Regions from separate parts of the Paenibacillus sp. Y5S-9 genome, predicted to be linked through region 2. Evidence: predicted binding sites of a transcription regulator. Region 2 holds the regulator's gene; each other region holds the start of a gene.

Region 1 (3,213 bases), 2.7 Mb from region 2:
ACGCCTTGCAGAATGTCAGGGTCCTTGGCAAGCAACACCTTTTTCCCTTTTAACCGCTGCTGAACACTTGCGAGTTGAGGTAACTCCCAGTATCTGCGTAACGGAAGGGAAATGTTGAATTCCGTCTCATTTTCCTGCACACTACTCACCTGAATACGGCCATGCATGAGAATGGCAAGATTCTGGCTTACAGCCAAACCCAGATTGCTTCCAATCAGTTTTTGAATATTCAAATTTTCATCTTGGCTGTTAAAGGTTTGTGTCTTCTTGTCCGATAACATCTGACCCGTGTACTTCACCTTGAGCAGAAGTGTACCGTTCTCTTCCAATTCTTCTCCATTCACTACTGCTGTGATCAGAACGGAACCTTCACGCGTTGAATCGAGAGCATACTGAATGACGTGTGCAAGCAACTGTCCAATCTTGACTTCATCACCAACGAACACTTGAGATACATTCAGTTCAAGATTTAATCCCAGCTCAATATTCTTGCCTGTCGCAATACCGGCATAGAGATACACCGTATTCTCAATGGTACCTACCAGATCAAACGGATCATCATGTATAACCGTTTTACCTGCTTCATTAATATTGAAATTCATCATATTATTAAGCAAGGAAAGCAGAATATTGCCGCTTGTCTCAATCATGTTCACATATTCGGACTGCTCCTCGGGCATATCCGGTGTGCGCATCAGATCTGTCAGTCCCAAAATACCGTTCAAGGGATTGCGAATCTCGTGACTCATCAACTTCAACATCTGTGTTTTGGTCATCGCCTCAGATTCGGCTCGTTCTTTCTCTGCCTGGAGCTGTTCTTGCATTTGTTCCGAATCACTCAATTTCCGCTCCTGAACATGCAGCGTACTTTCCAGATCGACAACATAACCCAGGAATACAGCCATCGCCTTCAGTGTCTTCATATCGGTTTCGCTGATCACATACCCAGGATCATCCATCAGACAGATGGTGCCAAATGTTTCGCCCGATCTTCTCATAATAGGCACGCCCACGAAGAAACGATTGCCAAGTCCGCTCGTAACGCCCATGGATCGTGTCATCGGATGTTCACATGTATCCGGGATCGTAAGAACACTCCCGTTGTCTCTTAATACCAAGCTGCAATATGAATCCGTAAATGGAAGTGCACTGCCTTTAACAACTAACTCTTCCGTACGATTAAAGGCCTCCAAAATGACATTCGTTACCCCGTCATTGGTGGCAACGAAGATGGTATTAACCTTCAATATACCGCTTAATACGTCTACGATATGGGCCGCAGCCTCCTTAATATCTTCATAGAAGCCTCTCGTAATGCCTTCTGCCGTCCCCATGATCCACCCCTTTTGTCTTAGCTGCACTTTCAAATCTGTATATCAGAATGTTTAATCACGTACAGGGGTTCATCAAGAATCCGAATAACTGTCACAATCTATACTTATATGATTAACACCGTAGAAGTAAAAGAGAATCATACTCCCTGCCTATAGCCTGTTTTTGGACAAAAGCAGGTCTTGAGTTGATGGTTTAACAACCAAAAATGGTTTGCAAATCGCCTTTTCAGATGGATGAAAGTCCATCTTGTCTCACTTCGAATATTATCCTTGCAGGATAACTAGAAATTATACGCTTCTACTCAGACTTTGGGAACCTTTATCCACAGCAATTAAAGGAAAGTCCACGTTGCCCACTACGTTGTGTGACCATTATCACACCCAAAAAACCACATATAGTTTATAAATGGATAATATGAATCTACATATAGTATTTAACGCGAATTGAATGATACCCAAAATCATTTTAGGAGGAACCTTACATGAACATGCTTGAGTATGCCACTCCACCGGCATCCGATCTATTATCCGACCTGGGAAGACGAATTATTGGCGCAGAAGACGCCGATACGCTGAGGGAAAATGCGAATCTGAACGGAGACTCCTTCAGCGGCAAGATGAGCAGGCTCGGTTCGGAGACAGCCAAGTGGCATGCTCTGCGTCATGTGTTGCCGGAAGAGCTTGCCCAAGCTGTGGAGAACGGGGATCTGTATGTACACGATCTGGATCAGTATGCGCTTGGAACAACCAACTGCATCTTTATCCCGTTTGACCGTCTTCTTGCTGCGGGTTTCAATACAGGCAACGGATCGGTTCGCACACCTCAGACGATCATGTCTGCAATGGCCTTGGTTGCGATCATCTTCCAATCCCAGCAGAACAGTCAATATGGCGGTGTATCGGCCAATAAGATTGACTGGGATTTGGCCCCTTATGTACAACGATCGTTCCGCAAACATTACCGCAAAGGGCAACGCCTCTTTGGTGAGCATGCCCTGCTTGAGGATGAACAGCTTTATCTGGACAATATCGAAGCAAAGAATCAGTGCCCACGTGCATATGCCTTCGCCTATGAAGAGACTGAACTGGAGACAGGACAAGCTGCCGAATCACTGATTCATAACTTGAATACAATGAGCAGCCGGGCAGGTGGTCAGATTCCATTCACTTCACTGAACTATGGATTATGTACTTCAGCGGAAGGAAGGTTGGTATCGCGTTCGTTGCTGGAAGCAACCATCCGTGGCCTGGGCAACGGGGAGACTCCCGTGTTCCCTCAACATATTTTCCAATGTAAACAAGGGATCAATCAGGCTCATGGAGAGCCGAACTATGATTTGTTCCGCCTCGCAGTCACCTGTTCATCCCGGCGGATGTATCCTAACTTTGTCAATGTGGATGCTTCGTTCAATCTGCCTTTCTATCATCCGGAAGATCCGGATACGATCATCGCAACTATGGGATGCCGCACACGTACACTGGCAGACCGGTTTGGTCGCAATCGTCAAAGTGGTAAAGGTAACCTGTCCTTCAACACTATTAACCTTGTTAAGCTCGGCATCCGGTTTGGCATCTGCCAAGGTGCCAGAGCTGTCGCTGACCGGGCCGGATTCTATACTGCTTTGGAGTCGGTTATGCATAATGCCGCTTCCGGCCTACTGCACCGCTACCGAATTCAGACAGCACAGCCTGCCAAGGCATCGGACTTCATGATGCGGGAGGGTGTATGGGAAGGTGGAGAACAGCTTGACCCGAACGAGCCGGTTGCCGATCTATTAAAGCATGGAACGTTATCTCTTGGTTTTATCGGTCTCGCAGAATGTATGACAGCTCTCTATGGGCGCCATCATGGGCAGGACCCTCATGTACACCGCGAAGC
Region 2 (3,213 bases):
ATACCCGCACTATACAGACCACCAGTGGCTGTTATAACGCCGCCATTTATCGTAATCGTCTCACTACTACCTCCTCCGATACCCGCGCCACCACTCTGACCACCAGTGGCTGTTATAACGCCGCCATTTATCGTAATCGTCTCACTACTACCTCCGATACCCGCACTATACAGACCACCAGTGGCTGTTATAACGCCGCCATTTATCGTAATCGTCCCACTACTACCTCCGATACCCGCGCTATACAGATTACCATTAGCCTCCAGCTTGCCCATGCTTGCTCCAGTAGATTGTGCAAAAATCTTCAAGCTGCCAACAGAAACATAAATTCCGGCATCGTAGTCAGTCCCGGACACCGTTACATCGCTGTTATCTTCAAGGATAATATGGGCACCGCCCCCTACCATAATCGGGCTAGACTTAGTCCATGAACCACGGAACAAATACCAGCCGCTTGAAAGGGTAGAATAATCCTCAAAATTGTTGCTGTCGATGATCGTTACATCAGCTTGCGTTTGTTCTACGCCGTTCTCGTCTAAATACGTTACCCCTGTACTCGCCGATACGGTCGATGCTGCCGACGGAAGCATTGATACGATCAACGTTACAATTAATAATATCCGAACGAACAACTTCCATGCTGCTATCTGGCTTATTGAACTAAATCGCCATGCTTGGGTATTGGGTCTTGTATCTCTCATCTCTAACACCCTCCATTAATAAAAAACTAGTAACGATTAAACGAGCACAATAAATTCTAGTAAACTGTAAATATTCGAATCTATATCTTTAACCGCCACCTCCGACTTGTCAGTAATCCCAACGAAGACTCATAAATGCTGCAATTTTGATCGCGTCATACGGCTTTAAATGAGTCCTCTCTATAACCCTTAATAAGCCTTTTTCCGATCCAATTCGTCTGTTGTAGGATAAAATTACGTCAACATTCATCATTATATTTTATCAAAAAAGCTATCTCATAGATGAAATGTAAAGAAAACTTTAAACTTCACGATTCAAGGGAGGAGAGGTCATCGCCTAGGTGCATGGTTACGAATCTTCCTGATTTAATTTTGGAAAAAGAAAAGAGTCGAATGCTCATCAATTTCATTCGACTCTTGCGAGAACAACCTATCATGTGTAGGTTCAGTAATATAATATTGAATGGAAATTTATTAATTAAGACTTCGTTCCCAAGTTCAAAAAATTCTGCTCGAAGAGTACAATTTCTGATTAATAAAGCAACAAAAAAAACCCTTGCTATACAAGGGTTTCAACGATTTTAAGGTATGGAGCCTAGGGGGATCGAACCCCTGACCTCATCGCTGCCAGCGATGCGCTCTCCCAGCTGAGCTAAGGCCCCAGGATATGAAATAGATAACTTGTCCAGCGCTGCTACGTTCCACAGGCGACTCCTATATCATATAAAATCCAGCTTTCGCTGTCAATCACTTTTTAAGATCCAAAGTGATTGGAGAAGAACAACCGATTTCTCTGGTACACACGGACTGGAACTCCAGACTGCTCTTCTCCCTTTCCCCACTTCACTAATCCTCCAGATCGTCTTTGGACAACAGGGATTTCAGTTCTTTCATGAACATATTGATGTCTTTGAATTGGCGGTACACGGACGCAAAGCGTACATAAGCCACTTCATCCACGGGAAACAGCTGCTCCATTAACAGCTCACCAATCTGGCGACTCTCAACTTCAGCATCGGCTGTATTACGCAGAGATTTCTCCACTTCAGATACCATCATCTCCAGGGTCTCTACGGAGACTGGACGTTTCTCACAGGCACGAATAAGCCCACGGAGAATCTTGTCCCGGCTGAACTCTTCCCGGCTGCCATCTTTCTTTATGACAATCAGTGGAGTCTCCTCAATCATCTCAAACGTTGTGAATCTTCGGGCACACTGCTCACACTCACGGCGACGACGAATGGATTTTGCTTCGTTGGCCGGACGCGAATCAAGTACTTTGGTACCCATATAACCGCAATAAGGACACTTCAAATCAGATCACTTCCCACGTTTTACTTTTTACCACATATTCCCTGTACTGATTTTGTAATGAAAAACGCATTGCCGACACATAATACTTTTACCAACCCGCGAGGAGGTGAACAGCAATGGCACAAAGCAATGGTAACTCCAACAACTTGGTGGTAACTAAAGCTTCCGCAGCACTCGAGCAAATGAAATATGAAGTTGCTCAAGAACTCGGAATCAGCATCCCACAAGACGGATACCAAGGTAACATGACTTCTTACGAGAACGGTTCGATCGGTGGATACATCACGAAGCGTCTGGTAACAATTGCAGAACAGCAATTGGCAGGTCAATACCAATAATATCTGCATCGTAATACGCTACACAGAGGAGCATGGAGCGGCCGGTGAACAACCGGCCTGCTCTGTGCTTCTACTTATATACTTAGAACGTATTATAGATCTTTACATACTGATTATAATAGTAAATGACTCTTTGTACATAGTGACGCGTCTCACCAAACGGAATATCTTTCACTGTATCGAACGAGCCATCCCATACACCATCTCTAAGCCAACTGTTCACTTTGCCTGGGCCCGCATTATAGGCAGCGATCATAACCGCTTCATTGCCACCGAATTGATCGGACAGATTCCTCAGATACCAAGTACCTAACTGAATATTTCGTTCAGGCTCGTGCTTCAATTCCTCTAGCGAAGTGTCGGGAATTTTGGCTTGTTCCAGTATCCAGTTGGCCGTGTCTGGCATCAGTTGCATGAGACCAATGGCACCTCGTTTGGATTCCTTGCTTGTCTTGAAATTGGTCTCCACCTTGATAATGGAAGCAATCAGAAACGGATCAACCTCATAACTCTGAGATTGGGCACGGATCTCTTCCTTATAATGTATTGGATAGAACCATGCCATCCAGTTTGTATTCAGAAATAACACCAGTACAAAGGACACAAACATCAACAGCAGTACACGTTTCTTGCGCAATACTCTCATAACAAACCCTTACGCTGTAGATATGAGTCAATTTGCTGCTCCGTCGCAGACCATAAGCCGCTGTTATCGATGACAATGTCTGCCAGCTGCTTTTTGCGCTCAATATCCATCTGTACATCCATTCGAGCCTCGGCCTGTGCTGCAGTCATTCCATCCCGACTCATCAAGCGATCTCGTTGCACCGATCTCGGGACATATACGACCATAACTTCCT
Region 3 (3,213 bases), 160 kb from region 2:
ACTTCCCGTTGGCGCCTGTGTGATCAGTGTGACATTTCGAATGCCCTGTTTACGAATGGCCTCTCCCACTTCAGGGTACGTCGCAACCATGTTTTTCATGAATCCACTCTGTAAGTACGGTTCAGCTTCGAAAGCTGGGAAAGCTCCCTTCTCTGCTGCAATCTCTGCCGATGCCAGGTAGGCCTCCTTTGCCATGAATCCATACAGTTTATCCAGAAATTCAAGGGATTCAGGACTGCCATATCGTATACGCAGCTTAATCATCAGCTCTGCCAATCCCATCGTGCCAAGCCCAACCCGGCGTTCACGCTGCTGATTCAGTCTATTTTCCTCAAAATGATATGGTGTTGCATCGATGACATTGTCCAAAAATCTAGCCGAGATACGAGTGGTTTCTGCCAGTTCATCCCATGCCACATCATGATTTGTTTCATCGTAGAATTTGGACAGATTGATCGCAGACAGATTACATACACCCCAGCCAGGCAAACCTTGTTCCCCGCACGGATTAGTACAGATGATCGGATTGAAGTACCAGCTGTTGGACATCTGGTTATAGTACTCCATGAATACCACACCAGGCTCTGCCGATTTCCAGGCTGATTCAATAATGGTATGCCAGATTTCGCGAGCCTTCAGTGTACGATAGTGCACCACCGAATGACCTGCGGCTTTCCATTGCTGCATATCCCCGTTCCACTCGGTATCATAGTCCGGATCGTTCGTATCGGGAAAAACCAAATCCCAATCTCCGTCCTGCTTGACAGCCTCCATAAATGCGTTGCTCACACATACAGACAGATTGGCATTGGTCACCTGGCCCATCGTTTGTTTCACGGTAATAAAATCAAGCACATCCGGATGCCAGTCATTCATCATCAGCATGAGCGCACCCCGGCGGCTTCCGCCCTGTTCAATCAGTCCCGTCGTATAACTGAACAATCCGCCCCACGATACGGAACCGCTAGATGATCCGTTGACACCTTTCACCACCGCTCGACGAGGACGCAAAGAGGACAAATTAATGCCAACACCTCCCCCACGTGCCATAATTTCCGTCATCTCGGTCAAGGTCTTCATGATGCCACCCCGACTGTCTTGCGGAGATGGAATGACATAACAATTGAAGAGTGTCAGTTCATCGCTTGCCCCCGCGCCCGCAGCAATACGACCTCCGGGTACTAACTTCCAATCTTCCAACACAGAGCGGAACTTGGACTCCCACGTTGCCCGCTGATCGGCTGTGGATTCGACAGAAGCCATCGCTTTGGCGAGACGGTCCCACATCTCTTCCGGTGTTTTTTCTATGTTGAGTGTCAATTTCTCCACGTTTGTCTGGATGATCTCTCCACTTCGAGTCCTTACTTGTACAAGCTGGCCCTGACGTTCTATGATTTCGCCCACTTCCTTGGTTGGGAACTTGGGATCATCCTTGGTTAATACCAATACCACATCTCCGACCTTGGCATGATTCGGATCAGCATCTTTCCAGGCGTATCGGTCCAGAAATATTTTTTCGCTAAGTCCTTCTAATTGATGCGATCGTTGGTTTGATTTCATCGCTACGTTCAACCTCCCCGAATAACGCTACATTTTCACTACAAGAGTAAATTATGATAAAACACCACATATAGTGATATAAATTCAGTATAATACACCATATATTGATTTTCCATATGACTTTTATCACAGTCCATCTTCATAGACTCCCTATACTCGGACAAGCTTCTTGTAAATAAACTGTAGTTCAACTTACATAGTTATGAACTGACTCTCATTCGTCCATACTATTACCTACGAATAAAACGTCATCACGTATGGCAGGGGAGGAAGCACCATGAACCGGAAGAATCCGCACCACATGAATCAACCAGTAGCCGAACTGCCCGTTCCGTTGGAATTTGATCGGAGCTGGATCAATCAGTTGGAATCACGACTGGATAAAGGAGGTCCTTGGGGAGATTACCGACTCTTCCAACTGGGTATTCAAGCCGAAGAAACCAATCTGATTCCTAATTTTGACGAGATCCAGTGTTTGAAGCATCTACAAGGCCTCACTCCACTCCCTCACCAGATGGACACTGCACGCAGAGTATTATTTGAAATGTCAGGCCGGGCCATTCTCGCCGATGAGGTGGGTCTTGGCAAAACCATTGAAGCCGGTCTCATTCTGAAAGAATATATGGTTCGAGGTCTCGTATCCAAGGTACTCATTCTCGTGCCAGCGTCTCTTGTGCTGCAATGGGTACGTGAGTTGAATTCGAAATTCGGCATCCCTGCTATTGCCCAGAAAAAGGCCTATTCCTGGCAAAATGAAGTGGTTGTTGCTTCCATGGATACAGCCAAACGTGACCCGCATAAAGATATGCTGCTGAATACCGATTACGACATGATTATTATTGACGAGGCCCATAAGCTCAAAAACAAGAAAACAACCAACTATCAGTTCATGCTGAAATTGCGCAAAAAATATTGTCTGCTGCTTACAGCTACACCTGTGCAGAACGATATGAGCGAGTTGTTTAATCTGATCAACCTGCTGAAGCCCGGTCAACTGGGCCGTCAGGGTGACTTTGCGGCCAACTTTGTCGTAGACAAGCGGGTTCCGAAAAATCAGGAACAGCTTAAGAACGAGTTATCCAAAGTCATGATTCGTAACCGTCGCGGCGAAGGCCCCGTTCAATTTACCAAACGGAACGTCTCCAACGTGAACTTGCAACTATCGCCCGAAGAACAAGCGCTTTATGATGGCGTGACTTCCTTTGTTAAAGACCAGTACCAGGAAGCTGGCGGCAACCTGAGCAGCATGCTTTCCCTTGTTACATTGCAGCGTGAAGTGTGCAGCAGTCGGGATGCAGTATTCGTGACGCTCGTTAATCTGTCGAAGAAACTTCCGCTGGACTCTCCCCTTCGGGACAAGATTTGGGAACTCGTTGCCCATATTAAAGCGATCAAGGAAAATACCAAAGCCGAGAAAACGATGGAACTGATTCGGAACATGAATGAAAAAGTCATTATCTTCACCGAATACCGGGCCACGCAGGAGTATCTGCTAAACTATTTCCGCAACAATGGGCTTACAGCTGTACCTTATCGGGGTGGTATGAATCGAGGCAAAAAAGACTGGATGATGGATCTCTTCCGCGGACGTGTGCAGGCCATGATTGCAACAGAAGCGGGTGGCGAGGGCATTAATCTGCAATTTTGCCATCA

What was found. The regulator NrdR, encoded in region 2, represses ribonucleotide reductase genes. The targets are predictions, from matches to a motif close to AACACNATATATNGTGTT.
Region 1: a site for NrdR is predicted at 1,752-1,769, ahead of V6669_RS28195 (anaerobic ribonucleoside triphosphate reductase). Genes of this name have one in related genera too.
Region 3: a site for NrdR is predicted at 1,621-1,638, ahead of V6669_RS10625 (adenosylcobalamin-dependent ribonucleoside-diphosphate reductase). Genes of this name have one in related genera too.

The regions. Positions count from the first base shown of each region.
Region 1 is NZ_CP145887.1:6,425,104-6,428,316, forward strand. Features, by position in the region: gene V6669_RS28190 (histidine kinase dimerization/phospho-acceptor domain-containing protein) at 1-1,334, opposite strand, end outside; gene V6669_RS28195 (anaerobic ribonucleoside triphosphate reductase) at 1,817-3,213, shown strand, end outside.
Region 2 is NZ_CP145887.1:2,200,838-2,204,050, reverse strand. Features, by position in the region: gene V6669_RS09910 (S-layer homology domain-containing protein) at 1-701, opposite strand, end outside; tRNA gene V6669_RS09905 (tRNA-Ala) at 1,291-1,363, opposite strand; gene nrdR (transcriptional regulator NrdR) at 1,548-2,015, opposite strand; gene V6669_RS09895 (alpha/beta-type small acid-soluble spore protein) at 2,132-2,353, shown strand; gene V6669_RS09890 (lytic transglycosylase domain-containing protein) at 2,436-2,999, opposite strand; gene coaE (dephospho-CoA kinase) at 2,996-3,213, opposite strand, start outside.
Region 3 is NZ_CP145887.1:2,362,043-2,365,255, reverse strand. Features, by position in the region: gene V6669_RS10625 (adenosylcobalamin-dependent ribonucleoside-diphosphate reductase) at 1-1,560, opposite strand, end outside; gene V6669_RS10620 (SNF2-related protein) at 1,838-3,213, shown strand, end outside.